DNA from 4 places in the Paenibacillus sp. V4I5 genome. Region 3 is predicted to be linked to each of the others. Evidence: riboswitches for the same ligand, from Rfam matches in the RefSeq annotation. Region 3 holds a riboswitch; each other region holds the start of a gene.

Region 1 (4,904 bases), 2.3 Mb from region 3:
GAAGTAAGCCACAGGAAATCCAAGCAATATGCAAAATAGGGTGGTTACCAAGCTGACACGCAGCGTCGTCCACACGATCTTGAGAAAATAAGGGTCTTTAAAGAAACTTAAGTACCCTCCCAGCGTAAACGTCCCTTTATCGAAAAAGGTTGAACCTATCGTGAGAAAGATCGGTATCACCATGAAAATCGTCAGGAACAGTAGTCCCGGTAGCAATAATAAAAATAAGTACGTTTTTTTCATGTAGCTTTACTCCTGTTCCTGGGTTCGCTAGGCACGCAAGGCGTGTATAAAAAGCTGGAGGAATTCGTCAGCCGATACATCCGTACACACATGAACATTAGCCTCTTTGGACAAGCGGTTCTGGAAATCGCATACGGTCTGTCCGTCGCACAGCTCGCTTCGGGTTTCGACATCAACGTAATAATGGCGTGTCGTGACCAACTGTTTATTCAGAGCCACTCCGACTGCAAGTGGATCATGAAGCGCACAGGCCCGAACTCCGTTACGTTCATAGTAACGCTTCATATAATTCGCGGTGCTTTCCTGAACATAGCGGGCTATGGGAGAATCTCCGAGCTCACGGATATGTTCATCGGTCAGCAGCGCTTTACGCGTCACATCCAATCCTACAAGGGTTAAGGATGGAAAACCTGCCTGGAAAACGATCTTCGCGGCTTCCGGATCGACAAACATATTGTATTCCGCCGTGGGCGTTACATTGCCGAAGCCTTGAACGACGCCCCCCATCACAATGACTTCCTTGACCTGATGAATCAGATCAGGATGCTTCATAACCGCCAATGCCAGATTCGTTAACGGCGCGGTCATAACCAACGTGACTTCTCCGGCGTGCTTCCGTACTTGTTCCACGATAAAATCGGAGGCATGTCCAGCGGTCGTCTGCATATGAACCGGCATATCGCTTAAAGCGCCGCCAAGCCCGTCATTGCCATGGACATGATGCTCAAAGTGAGAAGCTCGCATCAAAGGCTTGTCTGCCCCTTTAACGACCGGAATCTTCTCTTCCATCCCAAGCAGTTGGAGGATCTTACATGTATTCTTGGTCGCTTGATCCAGAGAAACGTTGCCATTCACGGTTGTAATTCCGAGAACATCCATGTCTCCGCTGCGAATGGCCAAAAGAATACCTAGCGCATCATCCACACCCGTGTCTACATCTAGGATGACCTTCTTTTTCATGACTAAGCCCCCTTTAAGTCCTATTGAAGAAATCAAGGGTATATAAGCATATACCCTTGATTGATTTTATTTATTGAGCAACTTCCTTGTTGAAGCGGGCAATCCATGCTTTGAGATTCTGATTGACGAATTTCATATCCAATTTGCGAAGTTTATTCACCACGTCTGCGCCATAGGTAATCCCTGTAGCTTCTTCAGGCGAAAGCTGAAGTGTTGTGTTTACAGGTGAATCTACTTTCGCTTTCGCTGATTTCTCCTGTACTTCCTTGCTCAAATGCCAGTTGATGAAATCCTCAGCCAGCTGCTTGTTTTTACTTCCTTTAATCACGTTGACCGTGTTCATTACGGCGTAAGCTCCTTCTTGCGGGGAGACGAACTTCGTTTCTGGCACAGCTGCTTTCAAATCCTTCACGTACATTTCCATGATAGGACCAGCAGCAATTTCCCCTTGTGCGAACATGTTTACGAATTCGGAGGTTTGGCCGTAGTATTTAACGACTCCTTTGTTCAACTCCTTAATTTTTGCAAAAGCTTGATCCTCATTAAACGTAGCATTTCCAGCAACGACAGATGCTGCATCCAAGACCATTGGGCCAGTTGTCCCCGTGATGTTAGGAAGTGTCAGCTTTTTGGAGAGTTCTGGACTCCATAGGTCGCTCCATGACTTGATTTCTTTGGTTGTTGCTTTCGGATTGTAAGCAATGCCTAGTCGACCTACCGTGTAGGCTGGACCATAATCTTCACCCAGCGGCGCCTTGGCCAGATCATAAATGTCTTTCAAATTCGGAATCCTACTGCGGTCGATCTTATCGAACAGTCCCGCTTCAATTCCTTGTTGTGCGTAATAGTCAGATAAATAAATGAGATCCACACTCGAGCTGCCCTGCTTCACTTTGTTCATACGTTCTGCGTTATTTCCTATCTCCAGAACAATCTTGGCATTATGCTCCTTCTCAAACGGCGCGTACACTTCTTTCTTAAAGAAATCATCCGCAAAACCCCAGGTGGAAATGATTAAAGTTGTAGGTTCCCCTTTGGATGCCGCTGTGGCAGCTGCTGTGGGTGCTGTCGTAGCTCCACTTGTATTACCCTGGTCCTTCGTGCCGCAACCTGTTAAGGCTAGTCCTACTACAGATAAAGAAATTAAACCACGAACCATTTTTTGTCTCATCATTCATCGTCCTCCCAAGTTTTATCATGTATAATTTTAATGCGTGAATCCCCTGTTAAATTTTTACTAGTATTCTTCATGACCCCAGAAATATGCGCGTTTCGCCTTAAATCCAGCTATACAAAAAAAAAAGAAAAGTACCCTTGATAGAAAGAAGCTTCTAATCAAGAGCACTCTTCATTGTAAACAATGCAAAGTGACATCTATTGGTATACATGTGGTTTCCTCTTAAGATAAATCAAAAGAGAACACCTTCGACTAAACTATTCGGTTTGTTTAAGAATAATGTTCGTTATTGCCCATTGCGTCGGCGGATCATAATCCCTTAATACCGCATCCATGGATAAGCCCAGTTCTTGCTCCAGCCTGTCCCGGATTCTCTTCTTGTATATAGAGGACATATAAAAATCGACTTCGTGTTTGAGCGTTGGCGCCTCGCCTTCCAATGCAGTTGAACGCGGTGAGCGGCGGTGCTTGGCATGAAAAGTAATAATATTCTGATCAATTGAAACCTTCAGCAATGTTGTGCCAAACCCAAACAACTCTTTGGAGATTTCGTTATAGAGGTGACACAGCTTCTTCTTGTATTCATTAGAATCTAGTTGTGGCATGGAATCACCTTCAAGATCAATTATCAACCCTTATGCGTTAAAATCTATCTTAATAATACATAGGATTTCAGAATTAATCAAGAGAATCGTTCGTCTTTCTCACTGAAATCGGGCATTATTTACCTATAACACATCTAAATGATCCAATTTCCCGAATGTCTTACAAATATTGCTTGATATTCGCGACGGATTCGGGCAGCATAACTCATCTTGGTTAACATAAATCAAGGGCTGCCTCGCTGAAACTTTTAATACTAGTACTTTATTACTAGTATTAAGAGTGCTATACTTTAGAATACATAGTAATTCTTCTGCTAAACGATAAGAGCAAAGCTAATGAAAATTAGTGACGCAAAGCTAAAGGAGCTAAGGCGAAATACTTCGCTATGCTTGCCAGTTACCGAAGGAAGGGATATATCCACAACTCCCCTTATTCTTCTTTTAAGGGGAGTTTTCCTTATGTTCTATAACAGTAAATAGCTAGGTAGAAAGTCCCTCTGAAAGGTGATAATTAATATGGCGAGACTAATGGTTGTTGATGATTCTATCTTTATGCGATTGATGATTAAGAACATCCTCTTAGAATTAGGGCATGAAATTGTAGCCGAAGCATCGAATGGACTTGAGGCCATCTCTCTTTTTTTACAGCATTCACCTGACATGATTACGTTGGATATCACAATGCCCGAGATGGATGGTATTACGGCATTAAAGGAAATTAAAAGTTACAAGAGCGATTCAAAGATCATTATGGTATCCGCAATGGGGCAACAATCCTTTGTTATTGAAGCCATTACCCTTGGCGCTAGAGATTTTATTGTGAAGCCTTTTGATAAAGACAGGGTAGCTGAAGCTGTAAAAAAGGTACTGAGTTCGTGAATGCCCACAATGCTCTCCACCTGAATGCCTCGCCATTCAACTTTTTGGACCATCACTTATTTAGCCGTGATTATGTATTTCGATACGGATTCATTCTTACTCTACTAATGATTACGGTTTTACATGTATCTGTTTTTCCAAAGTTTGATATATATGCTTTCTATCTACTTTCTGTCATATTTTGGGCATCGGATTTTCGAATAAACCGCTGGTGGTTCTAATCATTCTTTGTTCATTCGTAGTTTTGTTGAGGTCCTATTATTTTGGCGAAAAGTGACCTTATGGATACATATACAGAAAATTGATTTGAAAGAGAAATTCCTGGCGCTATGGTTGCCGAATACACTCTCAACTTGACCGTGCATGACCCCCTTTTAAATAGATCTATTGTAGAACTATATACAGGAATAAAGGTTTACAGAAATAAGGAGGAATGGGTTATGGGAGCCATTATTTCAATCGGTAATCAAAAAGGCGGCGTTGGCAAAACGACAACCACGGCCATCACGGGGTATCTTCTCTCTAAGAAGTACAAGGTTCTCTGTGTCGACTTCGATAGCCAAGGCAATTTGACACAGTTTCTTACTCAACGAGATATACACGATTACTCCAAAATGACTATTTTTGAGGCATGTAAAAACATGAATCCCACCCCCTACATCCGCAAGTTAACCTACAACCTTCACTTCATTCCGGCTGATGAAATGCTTGCAACTCTGCCCATGCTTATCCATCAAAATCCTTCAATGAGTTCGACCATTTTGAGAGATACACTACATAAAGTAAAGGCCAGATACGACTACATACTTATTGATTTACCTCCAAATCTCGGAGAGCACACGATTAATGGTTTAGTAGCTTCCGACTATGCAATCGTCATGCTACAATGCGAACCAATGTGTTATGACGCGCTGGACAGATACATCGCAACAATGATTCACATCAAAGAGGTTAAAAAACTGGACCTTGTTTTATGCGGCATATTGCCAACAATGATCGATTCTAGAACAATCATTGATAAAACAATCATTGATAGGGTA
Region 2 (4,904 bases), 300 kb from region 3:
CCGACTCTTCCGCGACCAGCACCCTTGCATCCTCCGGAACCGTTATGCCAGCCTTGCCCGCAATCACTTGTGGAGAACGGCCAACCACATTCGGGTTCATTCCTTTTCCAATGGTGAGGATCGAGCCGACCTTTTCTTTTTCTTCCGCATTCAAAAAGTAAGCTCCTTGCCGCTTCAGCTCCGCAACCAGCTCCGCTTTTACCGCTTGATCAACGACAAGCGCTTGTTCCGAAGCGCAGATCGTTCCGTAGTCGAATGTTTTGCTTTGCAAAATCAGTCTCACAGCTCGTGGGATATTTGCACTCCGATGAATATAAACCGGTACGTTGCCGGGACCAACACCGTATGCGGGCTTGCCGGAGCTATAAGCGGCCTTGACCATTGCTGTTCCACCCGTTGCCAAAATGATATCGGTCAGCTTATGCCTCATCAGTTCACCACTCGCCTCAAGGGACGGAACCGATAGACAATGAATCAGCCCGGGCGGGGCTCCTGCCTTCTCCGCCGCAGCACGCATGACGGCTGCCGACTCCTGCGAACAGCGCAGTGCTGATGGATGAGGACTAATCACGATGGCGTTTCTTGATTTAAGTGAGATCAGGCATTTGAACAAGACGGTTGAAGTCGGGTTCGTTGAAGGTATAATCGCAGCAACAATACCGACTGGTTGAGCGATTTCCCAGACTTGCTTCTCATCATCTTTGCGGATAATACCGACAGTCTTCATATCCTTAATTGCCGAGTAGACGTCCCTCGCAACGAATAGATTCTTCGCCTTTTTATCAGCGACTCTTCCGAAGCCTGTCTCTTCTACGGCCATTGCTCCCAGCCGCTCTGCTTCCGACTCTGCTGCTTGAGCCATGGCTGCTACGATCATATCTATTTGCGATTGTGTCATTTTCTCCAGTTGTTTTTGTGCCGCCTTCGCCTCTTGAAGGAAATGGCGGACCTCCTGGATCGCTTGTAAATCGCTATCCAGCTTCATGTCACGGGATCTCCCCCTTCAGCGTCCATCCCCGTGAAAAGCCTGACCAATTCGGCTTTACTAACCAATTGGATATCCCGACCGGTTATGGGGAATCGGGGCGTATTATGCGCAAGTTCTCTAAGCTGTGCTACGCTCATCTTGCTCCAATTCGGCGCACTCACTTCCGGCGTCGTGATAACCTTATTGCGTTCCTCCTTCGGTGAATCTTTCGGCTGGTTTTTTGCCCAAGCCTCCTGAATCATCGCGTGTACAGAAGGATCCGGTCGCGGTATAACATGTGTGGATAACAGCTTGCCCACTCTCTTCGCTTCTGCAGCACCTGCATCCACGGCAGCTTTGACCGCTGCAACATCGCCTAGAATATAGATCGTTACGATGCCGGCATCCACTTTTTCATAAGTCGTTACCTTCACATCTGCCGTTTTGGCTGCAGCGTCTGCGGCTGCAATCAAGGCAGGCAGACCGTAAGTTTCGATCATGCCCAAAGACATCAATCTTCCATCCATTTGTAAACACCCGCTTCTTTTTACCCTATTTTCTTAGGCTCTCGAGCAATGCTTCGAACAGCCTCTGCGAACGCTTCTGCTGCTGCCGTACAAGCAGATTGACTGCCTGTTAGTAATCCTCCCGCAAAGTTCGTCTCCGTCGGAGGGCCATAAAACTTGCACATACGCACATCGGCCGCCTTCAGTGCGGCATCGAGTGCGTACACGGCTTCGAGTGGCGGAGCAATCAAATAAGCAAGAGGCTCTCCTTCTTGAATGTCTGCTAAGTTGGACAGATAAGAACCAGTTCTGGAGACAACATGAGCATAGTAAGCATGCGTTCCCTCGTCGTTGAGGGCGTAAAAACAAGCTCCAGTCTCCATCACTTGGATAGCCGCATCTAACCCGCTTCTCACTTCGGCAGGCGATGCACCGCCTATGATCCCAATAAATTCTCCTGAAAGCGGTCCAGAAGCATGACCTGATCCCGCATAAAATGAACGAGCATACACCACTTCGACTACTGCATGCTTCGTTGCTTCATCGATAGCGGTGTAGCCCACGTCATCAATGCTGGACGTTAACAGACCGAGGCTGCGAATGCCCGGCTTCAATTCCAACTGAAGTGCCAAGCCGGCATCCACATTAGGGATGATCCTAATAGCGAGCGGAATGGCTCGAATTGGTTGTTGTTTCACTCCTTTCACCTCTTCACCCCGAATGAATGAAAACAAAAAGGTGCCCAGGTGCAGAGAACGACGTATCGTTCTTGGACCTAAGGCACCTTTGCCTGCTATTTATGCTTTTGATTATGGATATGCGGGTTGTACAACAATTATACCTATTTTGCTTATGTAATCGTTATTCCTGATCCATCCATTTTAATAGAAATCTATAGGCGACCTGATTCGGTATAGTTCTAAATCTCTAATCAATTCCGGGCAGAGCTAGTTCATTTATACCGCAACACCGCTAGAATAATAATCCTTCTGTCGGATATTGCCAGAACCCGACATGTCGTATGATAAGGTTATATATCGATTTTTGAAAGAATCTTTCGCGAACATGAACAAGGCAAATCCGGTGAAAGCCGGGGACGCAAAGCTACAGGGGCTAACGTGCACATCCGTGCACTATGCCAGCCAGTTACCAAAGCTGCGGGAGTTTTATGCCCCTTTTTGGTGAAAGGGGCTTTTTTATTTGCCCATAATAGGATGAAAAGTGGGGGTTGGTTGCATGAGAAAAACGATGAAGGGACTTCTTGTTTCGATCATTGTACCTGTTTATAACGAAAGCGCCAACATCATGGAATTTTACTTTAGAGTCACGCGCATTATGAATCAGACCGGTTATGATTATGAAATGGTTTTTATTAATGACGGAAGCAAGGATGATACGCTGGACAAGCTTCATGGATTTCGTGAGAAGGATCGCCGTATCAAAATTATTGATCTATCCCGCAACTTCGGGAAGGAAATCGCTTTAACGGCAGGCCTCGACAATTGCCGTGGCGATGCTGTGATTCCCATTGATGCGGATTTGCAGGACCCTCCAGAGGTTATTCCAGAACTATTGGCCAAGTGGGAAGAAGGTTATGAAGTGGTCTATGCCACCCGCTCCAAGCGGGATGGCGAAACTTCAATGAAGAAGCTCACAGCGCATCTGTTTTACAGGTTCATCCGAAGGCTGACACCCATCTCTATTCCCCAGGATACGGGTGATTTTCGGTTAATGTCCAGAAAGGTCGTCAACGCCTTGAAAGAACTTCGTGAGCAGCACCGTTTCATGAAGGGCCTCTTCAGTTGGGTAGGCTTCAATCAGACAAGCATCTCTTATCGCAGAGAGCCCCGATTTGCCGGTAAGACCAAGTTCAACTATTGGAAGTTGTGGAATTTTGCCGTTGAAGGCATCACATCCTTCACTTTCCTACCTTTGCAAGCGGCGACTTATTTGGGCTTTGCCATCTCCTTGTTCGCTATTCTTTTTGCCTGCTATTTATTCATAACTACCCTACTCCACGGCAACGCAGTGCCCGGATATCCCTCCTTAATGGTGGCGGTCCTCTTTCTTGGAGGGGTTCAGCTTACGACACTGGGAATCATCGGAGAGTATCTGGGGCGAATCTACAACGAATCGAAACGGCGTCCTTTGTATTTCACTCAAAGCATAATAGGCTTGGATGATAATAAAGAACTGCCTCGGCTGGAGGGAGTTAAATAAATGGAACAAACAATTTACTGGAAAATGGATCGTATGGAGCAAGAGCACTGGTGGTTTGTCAGCCGGCGCAGCATTATCGAGACCGTTTTACAATCGCAATTACGGTCCATCGGACCTCACTCCAAAATCCTGGATGCAGGCTGTGGAACCGGCGGAAACTTGGCTATGTTGTCTCGATTAGGCTGCGAGGTCATTGGCCTCGAAATGGAACATGATGCAGCTGAAATTGCAAGATCCAAAAGCGGGAAATCCGTCTATATCGGCAGCTTGCCGGATCAGGTTCCATTAGCTGATGAATCCTTCGATCTGATTGTTCTCTTGGATGTGCTCGAGCATATTGAAGATGATATAGGGGCGCTTAACGCATTGACTGGAAAATTAAAACCGGGGGGGAGTCTGCTCATCACAGTCCCTGCCTTCTCTTTCTTATGGAGCAATCACGATGAGTCTCATCATCATAAGAGAAGATATCGATTACACGAACTGGTTGGGAAAATGCAGCATTGCAACCTTCAACCGAAGCATGCAAGCTATTTCAATACCTGGCTCTTTCCGGTGATTGCACTTGTGAGAATCCTACATAAGAAATTGGGTTTTATGCAAAAATCGGATGACCTATCTATGCCTTCGCCTTTCATTAATAAGCTGCTTACATATGTTATGTCCAGTGAGAGACATGTTTTGAAACACGGTAAATTGCCATTTGGAGTCTCCATCATGGCGATTGGCCAAAAAGTATAGCTAGCTAGGGTAAGGGAGCCACAACTATGAATAACAAAGTGCTGTTTCAAAGAGTCGTATTCGCCGTCTACGCTGCAATCTTTATGTTCATATTCATTTTCATGGATGTCCATTCTTCCCGTAATGATCCCGATACGTTCTGGCACATTGAAGTCGGGAAGGAAATGATCACGCAGGGTAAAGTCATTGATAAGGCGATCCATACGTTTGCCGGCGAGAACCTGTCTTATGTACCTCATGAAGTCGGTTTCCAGTGGATCGTCGGCGGCTTGTACAGCTTATGGGAGTGGAATGGCGTACATATCTTCACACTGCTGTCGGTTTTCATATTAACTGTCGGGCTGTATCGATTGATGGAGATCTCGAGACAAGAGATGGGCCTTCCTAAGATGCACCCTTTTTTGGTGTATGTCGTTCTACCTTTGTTCGCGTTCTACATTTATATAGCCTACTTCAAAATTCGCCCACAA
Region 3 (4,904 bases):
CAAAGCCTTCAGCCGATTTCATAGAATAGTGGAAGCTGCCGCCTGGGCGAAGATCTAAGGTGTGTACACTTAATTCGAAGCCTGTTGGTCCCCACCAGTGAGCTAAATGTTCAGCCTCAGTCCAAGCTTTGAAAACGAGTTCGCGTGGGGCATTGAAGATACGAGTAAGAACCAACTCGCCTCCTTCTAAAGTTACATCGTAGTTTTTCCCTGATTTTTCTTGTGTCATGTCTAATCCTCCAATTCAAATTGTTTTTTCTTTTCCTTCTCTAACATTTGCTGCAAATAATCGTCCAAGCGATCGAATCTCTCTTCCCACATACGGCGAAAAGAGTCTAGCCATCCATCCATCTCTTTGAACGACTGAAACGTCGGTAAGAGCACTGAATGTCTTATTTATAAACACAATATACTCCGTATGGAATATTCCTGTCAAGGAATATTTAATAAATGAAATCGCTGCTTCGTGAAAAAACAAGAAAGACTATCATACCGGCATTCTTTCACATATAAACGTTTGTTAGTATATTCCAAGATTCATTTTGTATGCGATTCAAGCTTTTCTTATTTCTTTACCCATTTTATCTTGCTTATTTTTTGGCACTCTGTCCGCCTTGTTTATCATCTTTTTGCCATCAATGCCGCTTCTTCCGTTTCCTTTTGCAAACTGTGAATGTTTATTTGCACGCCTGCTGCCGTTAACTGAACACCAATATCATCATTGTAAATAGCGTACTATATGTTTCTCTCATGAGGGTGAGTTTATAGTTATTCACTGCCTATCAAAATGAGGAAGTTTAATACGAGACGTATATAAATCATAGAATTGGTCGAATCTAGTAGCTATAACTCTATTATTTTTTATGAGGAGGAAATACTATGTTTCGTAAAATTCTTTATGTTACTTTGACGCTTCCGTTGCTGCTTTGTTTGTGGCAGGTGAAACCCGCCTATTCGTACCCTGAAAGTGAAGATGGGGGGGAATTACCTCCTACGTATAGTATGGCAAGAAATGCAGGTCCTGTGGAAGAAGCCTCTCAAGCTGAACTTGTTCAGCCTAGGACGCAGTATCAAGTGGACCGAGGGGATACGCTGTATAAAATTGCTCGGGATTTTGGCATATCAGTAGATGATCTTATCAACTCTAACGATATTCCGAATCCGAACCAGCTAACGATTGGTCAAAGTCTAACGATTCCGATGGGTGAAGATGAGGTTGGTTTACCTAATGGTCAAAAGAAAATTATCAAAAAAGTGCTGAACACAACCCTTACCGCATATACAGCAGGCTTTGAATCAACAGGTAAAAAGGCTTCCCATCCCATGTACGGCATCACATTTAGTGGTCTTAAAGCCAAAGAAGGACGCACAATAGCCGTGGATCCGGCTGTTATTCCTTTAGGATCTACGGTGTTCATTGACGGCATCGGTATTCGTAAAGCGGAGGATATTGGTTCTGCTATTCGCGGTTCCAGAATTGATGTATTCATGAATGATTTGAGCGAAGCTCAGGAATTCGGCGTGAAGAAGAATGTGAAAGTCTATTTACTAGACAAAGAGAATGTTTAAATCGATAGACAATTTACTAGGGCTAAGGGTCAACTGGATCATCCGGTTGGCCTTTTTTGTGTGAAAGCACACACTTTGTGTATGGATTTCCTCTTTTTTGTAGAAAAGTGTTGAATTTTGAAATAACGTGGATTAATATGGAAAACAGTCAGTTCTAAATAACTAGTACGAATGAGTAAAAATACCTAATAACCAAGCTATAATGAACAAAGGCAAATCCATCGAAAGGTGGAGACGCAAAGCCACGGGTCTAAGCCATGAGTCACAACTCATGGGATGATAGCCGGGTTGCTCTATTGAGCTTGGTTTTTTGTGTTATCTAACATGGAGATTGAGAAGGAGCGAGTGCGTATGAGGTTTATAGGAAAGAAATTATGGGTGCTTATCTTGATGATTGCCATCGGTGCAGGGTCTTTTGGTTTACTGCCAAAAAGCGCATTTGCAGAGTTATTCACCTCAACAGACAAGCCAATGGAGTACACGTTGCCTGTGTCTGCTGCGAAGATCACAGGCAATCAGATGGTTTACCTAGGGCAAGATAATCCAGGTTGGTGGCAGGTGTTCAGCCGCAACTTGGAGTCAGGAGAGTTGAATCAACTCACTGACACTAAGACGTATAAGCAATATTTATCGGCAGGAGGAGGATATGCCGTCTATTTGGAGGCTCAAAAGCATGTCGTGCTTATAAATCTTCTAACCGGTGAAGTAACCGAGACTGAAATTCCTCCGTATCCTTATGATCAGATTGGCACTGATGGGAAATATATTGTTTTCTATAAGCCAATTGAAGGGATGCTCGGGGTTTATAACCTGGAAACTAAAGTAACCAAAGAGATCGGAAAAGGCAAAAGCGCTTTAATCGATGATGGTATTGTCGTTTATATTAGCAATACAGGCAGCATAGAACGCTACGACGCAAAGGATGGATTATCCAGAACATTGTACAAGCCAACAGATGGTTACGTCAGGGGTGGTAACGAATTTGCGTTTGACGGCAAGAACGTTATCTGGACTCATTCGCTCTATCCCAAGCCAGGTTTTCAAACACGTATGCTAAACGTTGAAGAAATCGACACCCTTCCACAAGTGCTAAGCACCTTCAATGAATTTGGAATTCCCCCCCAAACTTCCATTGGGACTGGCATAGCAGCATGGCCCGTGTTCGAAAATGGAGCTTACCATATTATCGCTGCAGATATTGCTTCAAGACAAACGGGCATTGTTGGAGACAAAGAGTTCCTCATTGGCATCTACAACGACCAGCTTGTGCTGAGAATGAAGGACGAAACCATCAAATTTCGTCAGCTCCAAAAGACAGGTGAAGGTCAGATAGCAGACACGCTCGTTTCGGCTGTTCCTTATTTCGATAGTGTCCCTGCTGGTGTCAGAGAAAGTATCGGAAAATTAGGTTATATTAAAAAACTGTCCACGCAGGACAATAGCGTAACCGTTTACTCACCAAAAGTCCCAGACTCTGATTTTTATGAGGCTGTCACTATTAGCTTCAGTGATGATAAAGATTTAGCGCTTACCAAAGCACTTAAGCCTAGCCAAAAAATGGTCAGCTACCCATGGACAGTATCTTTTGATTCACGTAATGACGTCCTGAAACTCTCGATGACCTACATGAAGCAAAGAGTTCCAGCAGGAGAGCAGAACAAACTTGGTATTTATCGACTTGATTCCGGTGTATGGACATATATGGGCGCTTTGTTCGAGGAGAATAACACACGGTTATATACAGACATTATGGAATCAGGCGTGTATGCTGTGCTATACTTCGATGTCCCGAATGAGTTTGTTCGTGATTATTGGATGCAGAAGCGAATCGAACAATTGAATACGGATAAACCGATTCGAGTTTTCTTGGACGGAGAAGAAGTAACCTTCCATCAGTCCCCTATGCTGAAGGACGGATCAACGACGGTTGAATTTAGACCTATTTTCGAAAAGCTAGGATTGGAAATTGAATGGAATGATTCGAAACAGAGCGTTAAAGGAACGAGTCAGGGTAAGTCACTCTCTCTCATACTGGGACAGGAAGAAGCAGACGTTAATGGCATTACTACCTCATTGCCAACCGCTCCTTTTCTAAACCAAGGCTATACGTTCGTTCCGCTGCGCTTTGTTGGCGAAGCAACAGGACGCAAGGTACTGTGGGACGCTAATCTGAAAGCCGTCTATATCTACGATCCCGCAACCGAAGGAAAGCTATATGATGACAACGGCGCACTTATGTACGAGGGTCAACTCAAGAACGGTCAAATGAACGGTAAAGGAAAACTATACCGCGATAATGGATCGCTATGGTACGACGCCGTGTTCCTCAATAATGATGTCGTTGGACCAGGTGTCATCTATTTTTCAGGTAACCAATACGGTCGTGACCGAACGGGTGAAATTGCGATTGCGGAAAAGTTCGAGAGTGGACGCCAGACAGGATACGTTATCAACATTGATGACAGCAGCTTCATAGCTTTTGAAGGTGAAACTAAATTAGGGATTTTTAATGGAAAAGGAAAGTTATACCTCGCAGATAAGCTTGTCTACGATGGCGAGTATAAAGACAATCTATATGACGGATATGGCAAATATTTTATCAATGAAGAGCTTCAGTACGAAGGCAATTGGGTTAAGAATATCCCTAATGGACACGGGAAAACTTATGAAAAATCGGAAGATAAGGTTTATCTCTACGAAGAGGGACAATATGTTGACGGAATGCTTAACGGGAAGGGAACTCAATATTATTCATCGGGTGCCAAATATTACGAAGGGAATTTCGTAAAAGGAGGCACGAGCAACGGCACATACTACTATGAAGATGGTAAATTATGGATTGAACTTACACTTAAAGAAAATGGAACCTATTTCGCGACAATCTATTACGAAAATGGCGAACGTTATGTTGGCGAATATTCCAAAACTTACATGACCCGTCATGGCCAAGGAACTACGTACGATAAGGATGGTAACGTAATCTTCCAGGGTAAGTATAAGATTGACGTACCCCAGCCTTAAAATCTGCCAAAGCAGTAAAAGGCAATCTCTGAAAAGGGATGACGCAAAGCTAAAATTCTAGGAGGTTCAGGATGGAAGGGTTAGTCTATAAGGCGCAAGTTAAAAGAAAGATTGCTTCAGTTCTTATATTATTCTTATTATTCTTCACTGTGAGTAATGTATTTTACCGTTCTACTAGCCATGCATCAACAACAGCTATCAGTAATGTACTGAATAAAAGTATTATTGACTGGAAGCTGGATGAGGCAGCCGGTTACATTTATGCGATTACAAGCGATACGAATGAGCTGCTGTTTATCCGTACAAATGATTTG
Region 4 (4,904 bases), 2.8 Mb from region 3:
TAGGCTCTTCGAAAAGTAATCGGATGAGTGGCAGCAATTCATCGAATAGCTGCTTACTCATTTCGTGTTGACCTGCAACAAAATGCCGATAGAACGAAACAAACCGCTCAGTCATTACATTCGCTGACGCACTCATAACCCCTTTAGCACCGGAGCTAAGCGCCGCAAAAAGCAGTGAGTCCTCCCCACACAGTACGGGTTTCGAGCCTAGACGAGTAAGCTCAGACACCAATCGGGTGTTCGGCGTACTGTCCTTCATACCTATGACACCATCGAGTTCAAGTATCGTACGCACAGTATCAAGTTCCAACGTAACACCCGTGCGATGCGGTACTTCATATAAAATAACAGGGACACCAACGCTGGCTGCCCGGCGAAAATGTTCAATGATCCCTTGTTGACTCGGCCGATTATAGTAAGGCACAACGACTAAAACGGCGTCAGCCCCTAATTTCCCTGCAGCCTCCGTCTTTTTCACCGTGGACAAGGTAACATTCGTTCCTGTACCTACAATGAGCGGAACATCTACTTGCGCAGCCTCGCGAGCCGCTTGTGCTGTAGCGAACAAGATCGCCATTTCCTCATTTGTAATCGTCGGCGATTCCCCTGTCGTTCCATTGACGACCAGTCCGTCTACCTCATCTTGAAATAAATTGTAAGCTAGATTATAGAAAGAGGCTGCATCCACCTCGTATTCCTCATCAAATGGCGTAATAATGGGAACATAGATCCCGTTTAAGTCTTTTTCTCTTAACATCCCAATCATCTCCCAATCCTCATTCATTTGTACATTCACTTTAGCATGGATCATTGAATCACAGTTAGCTATAATAAATGATAAGACTCATCAAAAATTTTGATATTAAAGCGAGGGGTTCCCATGGATTTAACCTATTTCCGAACCTTTCGGGAGGTTGCACGGAGAAAGAGCTTTACACGAGCTGCCGAAGAATTGGGCTATGCGCAATCCAGTATTACGATGCAAATTCAGAAGCTGGAACGAGAGTATGGCGTACCATTATTCGAAAGATATGGACGTCAGCTTCGATTAACAGCACCTGGTGAAAGCTTGTTAAAGCTGGTCTTGCAAATGCTTGACCTCTATGATCAATCCAAAGAAATGATAACAAGTGAGGTTAGCGGAACACTGACCATCGGTACGATTAACTCACTCGCAGCTTACTATTTACCGCCCTATTTACATGTGCTGAAACAGCTTTACCCTGGTCTTAATATCCAGCTCTTCCCTGACAGTGAAGCTTCGCTTATTACCAAAGTAAGAGAAGGGGATTATGATATAGGGCTAATATTAGATCGTTATCCGGCAGACACCGCACTTGCATGCACGAAAGTCAGAGAAGAACCTTTGGTTTTGGTAGCACCGCTTGAGCATCCGCTAACGAAGCGAGCACAAATACAGCTAACTGATTTTCAACAAGCCGAATTTATCGTTACTGAAGAGGGCTGCATCATCTATCGAGGTATGTTTGAAAAGTTACTAAAAGATCATGCTGTCCCGCTTCAAATTGGATTTGAGCTCGGTAATTTAGAAACAATTAAGCACTGCGTCATGAATGGCCTTGGCATCGCCCTGCTGCCCCAAATTGCCGTACAGAACGAACTGGAACAAGGGAAACTTGCCCATCTTCCTTTTTCACATTCGGACTTAAAACTGGATCTTCAACTGCTGCTCCACCCCAAAAAGTGGATGTCCCAGCCCTTGCAAACATTCATTCAACAACTGACTCAAGAATAACCTCGGCAAATAAAAAAAGAAGCTCTCCTTTTCGTAAAGGTAGAGCTTCTTCTGTTATGAACTTATATGCGGATGTCGAGATTACCACCCAAATGCGGTGTCGCAGAAGCGGTAACCAGCTGTTGGGATTTAGCAAAATCCTGTATTAATGTACTAGATGAAGCTGCTTGCATATCACTTACTTTGCTTAAAAGCTGAATGCCAACGGCTTGCTTCAATGCATCTCCACCGCTAATTGCAGTCAGAACACTATTGATATTTACGAGCACTTCTCCTCTCATCGTTCGGTAGCTGGCGAGCATGCGGCCGTAACCGAGAAGCCCCTATAGCTTTGCGTCTGTCGCTTTCGCGTCATTTGCCATTTCGCAGATGTTAGGCAGTACCTAGCACTTATCCAGTATAGGATATTCTTACACAATTCGTCAATCTTCGCATTATAAGTAGCTACAGATCTACACCAAATGCAGCAGGATTTGATCTCCAAGAACGAAGTAATTCCATGTCTTCTTGTTTGATTTTCCCCTTCTCTAAAGCCACTTCAAGCAGTGTGGAGTAATTGGAAAGAGTATACAGTGGCATATCAGCATCTTGGAACGCATCTGTTGCTTTATCTAGCTGATAGGAGAAAATCGCCAGCACACCCAGCGCTACAGCGCCAGCTTCTTTGACTGCAATAGCTGCTTTCAAAGAACTGCCACCCGTAGAGATAAGATCCTCAATCACGATCACCTTTTGACCTGGTTTCACAGTGCCTTCAATCAAGTTCTCTTTGCCATGTCCTTTGGCTTTATCACGAATGTAGATCATCGGGAGACCTAGCTTCTGAGCTACCCAAGCGGCATGAGGAATCCCCGCTGTTGCCGTACCAGCAACAACCTCAGCATCCGGAAATTTCTCTTGGATCAAAGCTGCGAAGCCGTCAGCGATCGCTTCGCGAATAGCTGGGTGTGACATTGTCAGACGATTGTCACAATAGATTGGCGACTTGAGGCCAGAAGTCCACGTAAAAGGCTGCTGCGGTCGAAGTGCTACTGCTTCGATATCTAATAATGACGCTGCAATATGCTGCGCGATTGTTTCGAGTTGACTCATGTTCCTACCACCGTTCCTTCCGTTGTTAGACAAAAGCATACTACACGATTGAATCGATAATCGCTTCAATTGCTGCTCTTGGATCCGCTGCGCCTGTGATCGGTCGACCGATCACGACGTAATCCGTCCCCTGCGCGAACGCCTCAGCCGGCGTCATGATGCGCGACTGGTCACCCACGTCGGCTCCAGCCGGGCGAATGCCTGGCGTCACGGTGACGAACCCGTCACCACACGCCGCCTTAATCGCTGTCACCTCTAGCGGTGACGCGACAACACCCTGCAGCCCCGCAGCATGCGCCAAGCGGGCATAGCGAATGACGGCCTGCTCAACCGTACCGGTCAGGCCGATCTCATCATTCAGCACCTGCACGCTGGTGCTGGTCAACTGCGTCACGCCGATCACGATCGGACGTACAGCTCCAGTTACTAACCCCTTGTCGACACCCTCCAAGGCGGCTTCCATCATCTGCTTGCCTCCGGCAGCATGGACATTGAACACGTCAACCCCAAGGCGCGTCACGCTTTCCGCGCCGCCTTTGACTGTGTTCGGAATGTCATGCATCTTCACATCGAGGAACACCTTGTAGCCGCGATCTTTCAGACTCGCGACGAAGCCGGGACCCGCAGCATAGAACAGTTGCATGCCCACCTTCACGTAACACGGGATGCCTTCGAGCTGCTTTAGCAGCCCTTCAGCACCTTCTGCGTTAGCATAATCCAAAGCGACCATAATGCGTCCAGTAACATCTGTGCGAGTTAACGTACTCAAATTCGTCACTCTCCTTTAGACATGAATTGGCATTGCTCGTGAGGAGAAGTTGATCGTTTCAAGCATATTAACAAGCGCTCTTACTGTATCAAGTGATGTCATACAAACTACACCGTTCTCTACAGCTTCACGACGAATGCGGAAACCATCACGCTCTGGCTCTTTACCTTTCGTCAGTGTGTTCACAACGAACTGTGCATCACCGCTGCGGATGAGATCCAGAATGTTAGGCGAACCTTCGCTCAGCTTGTGAACGGTCGTCACTGGAAGACCAGCTTGTTCGATCGCTGTTGCCGTTCCGCCTGTTGCAATGATTTTATATCCAAGGCGATAGAAGCCTTTTAAGATTTCAATCGCTTCATCTTTATCTTTGTCAGCTACTGTTACAACGACAGATCCTGCTGCAGGAATTTTCATGCCCGCTCCAATTAAGCCTTTGTAGAGTGCTTTGGCAAAATTGATATCGCGCCCCATAACCTCACCCGTCGATTTCATTTCAGGTCCGAGCGTCGTATCTACACGGCGCAGCTTCGCGAAGGAAAACACTGGCACTTTAACCGATACGTACTTGTCTTCCGGCCATAAACCGCCTTGGTAGCCCATATCAGCCAGCTTTTGTCCCATAATGACGCGTGTAGCCACGTTAGCCATCGGGATGTTCGTTACTTTGCTCAAGAAAGGCACGGTTCTGGAAGAACGCGGGTTTACCTCGATCACATACACTTGATCGTTATGAATAACGAACTGGATGTTAACCAGACCAACTACGTTCAGCTCAAGGCCGATTTTCGTCGTAATGTCGATAATTTGTTGTTTAATCTCGTCCGAGACGGATTGCGGTGGATAAACCGCGATGGAGTCACCGGAGTGAACCCCTGCGCGTTCAACGTGTTCCATAATCCCTGGGATTAGAACCGTTTCTCTATCGCAGATCGCATCAACCTCTACCTCTTTACCAAGCATGTAGCGGTCGATCAGGACCGGATGCTCTGGGTTGATTTTCACAGCATATTCCATGTAGCTTAACAATTCTTCATCGGAGTAGACGATTTCCATAGCGCGTCCACCTAGGACGTAAGATGGACGAACGATAACCGGATAACCGAATTTCGCAGCTGTACCCACAGCTTGGTCAACCGATGTAACGGTGCCGCCTGGTGGTTGAGCAATCGAGAGCTTGCTAAGTAAGGCTTCGAATTTCTTACGATCTTCCGCTGTATCGATACTTTCCAAATCAGAACCGAGAATGCGTACACCAGCTTTGTGTAAAGGTGCAGCCAAGTTAAT

What was found. Region 3 has a riboswitch for cyclic di-GMP ahead of QFZ78_RS25615 (stalk domain-containing protein). Riboswitches for the same ligand answer to the same signal wherever they lie in the genome.
Region 1: another riboswitch for cyclic di-GMP. It lies ahead of QFZ78_RS35440 (response regulator); the one in region 3 lies ahead of QFZ78_RS25615 (stalk domain-containing protein).
Region 2: another riboswitch for cyclic di-GMP. It lies ahead of QFZ78_RS26870 (glycosyltransferase family 2 protein); the one in region 3 lies ahead of QFZ78_RS25615 (stalk domain-containing protein).
Region 4: another riboswitch for cyclic di-GMP. It lies ahead of QFZ78_RS37740 (putative motility protein); the one in region 3 lies ahead of QFZ78_RS25615 (stalk domain-containing protein).

Annotation. Positions count from the first base shown of each region.
Region 1 is NZ_JAUSZB010000002.1:7,452,135-7,457,038, reverse strand. It holds gene QFZ78_RS35460 (ABC transporter permease) at 1-243, opposite strand, end outside; gene QFZ78_RS35455 (nucleoside hydrolase) at 271-1,203, opposite strand; gene QFZ78_RS35450 (ABC transporter substrate-binding protein) at 1,274-2,374, opposite strand; gene QFZ78_RS35445 (hypothetical protein) at 2,638-2,985, opposite strand; cyclic di-GMP riboswitch class I at 3,302-3,390, shown strand; gene QFZ78_RS35440 (response regulator) at 3,502-3,864, shown strand; gene QFZ78_RS35435 (ParA family protein) at 4,305-4,904, shown strand, end outside.
Region 2 is NZ_JAUSZB010000002.1:5,471,089-5,475,992, reverse strand. It holds gene QFZ78_RS26885 (acetaldehyde dehydrogenase (acetylating)) at 1-985, opposite strand, end outside; gene QFZ78_RS26880 (BMC domain-containing protein) at 982-1,494, opposite strand; gene eutL (ethanolamine utilization microcompartment protein EutL) at 1,515-2,171, opposite strand; cyclic di-GMP riboswitch class I at 2,537-2,627, shown strand; gene QFZ78_RS26870 (glycosyltransferase family 2 protein) at 2,710-3,693, shown strand; gene QFZ78_RS26865 (class I SAM-dependent methyltransferase) at 3,694-4,434, shown strand; gene QFZ78_RS26860 (hypothetical protein) at 4,461-4,904, shown strand, end outside.
Region 3 is NZ_JAUSZB010000002.1:5,166,806-5,171,709, forward strand. It holds gene QFZ78_RS25605 (SRPBCC family protein) at 1-229, opposite strand, end outside; gene QFZ78_RS25610 (3D domain-containing protein) at 880-1,569, shown strand; cyclic di-GMP riboswitch class I at 1,771-1,865, shown strand; gene QFZ78_RS25615 (stalk domain-containing protein) at 1,921-4,590, shown strand; gene QFZ78_RS25620 (S-layer homology domain-containing protein) at 4,662-4,904, shown strand, end outside.
Region 4 is NZ_JAUSZB010000002.1:7,983,096-7,987,999, reverse strand. It holds gene dapA (4-hydroxy-tetrahydrodipicolinate synthase) at 1-757, opposite strand, end outside; gene QFZ78_RS37745 (LysR family transcriptional regulator) at 881-1,756, shown strand; gene QFZ78_RS37740 (putative motility protein) at 1,819-2,025, opposite strand; cyclic di-GMP riboswitch class I at 2,040-2,126, opposite strand; gene pyrE (orotate phosphoribosyltransferase) at 2,201-2,848, opposite strand; gene pyrF (orotidine-5'-phosphate decarboxylase) at 2,889-3,578, opposite strand; gene carB (carbamoyl-phosphate synthase large subunit) at 3,633-4,904, opposite strand, start outside.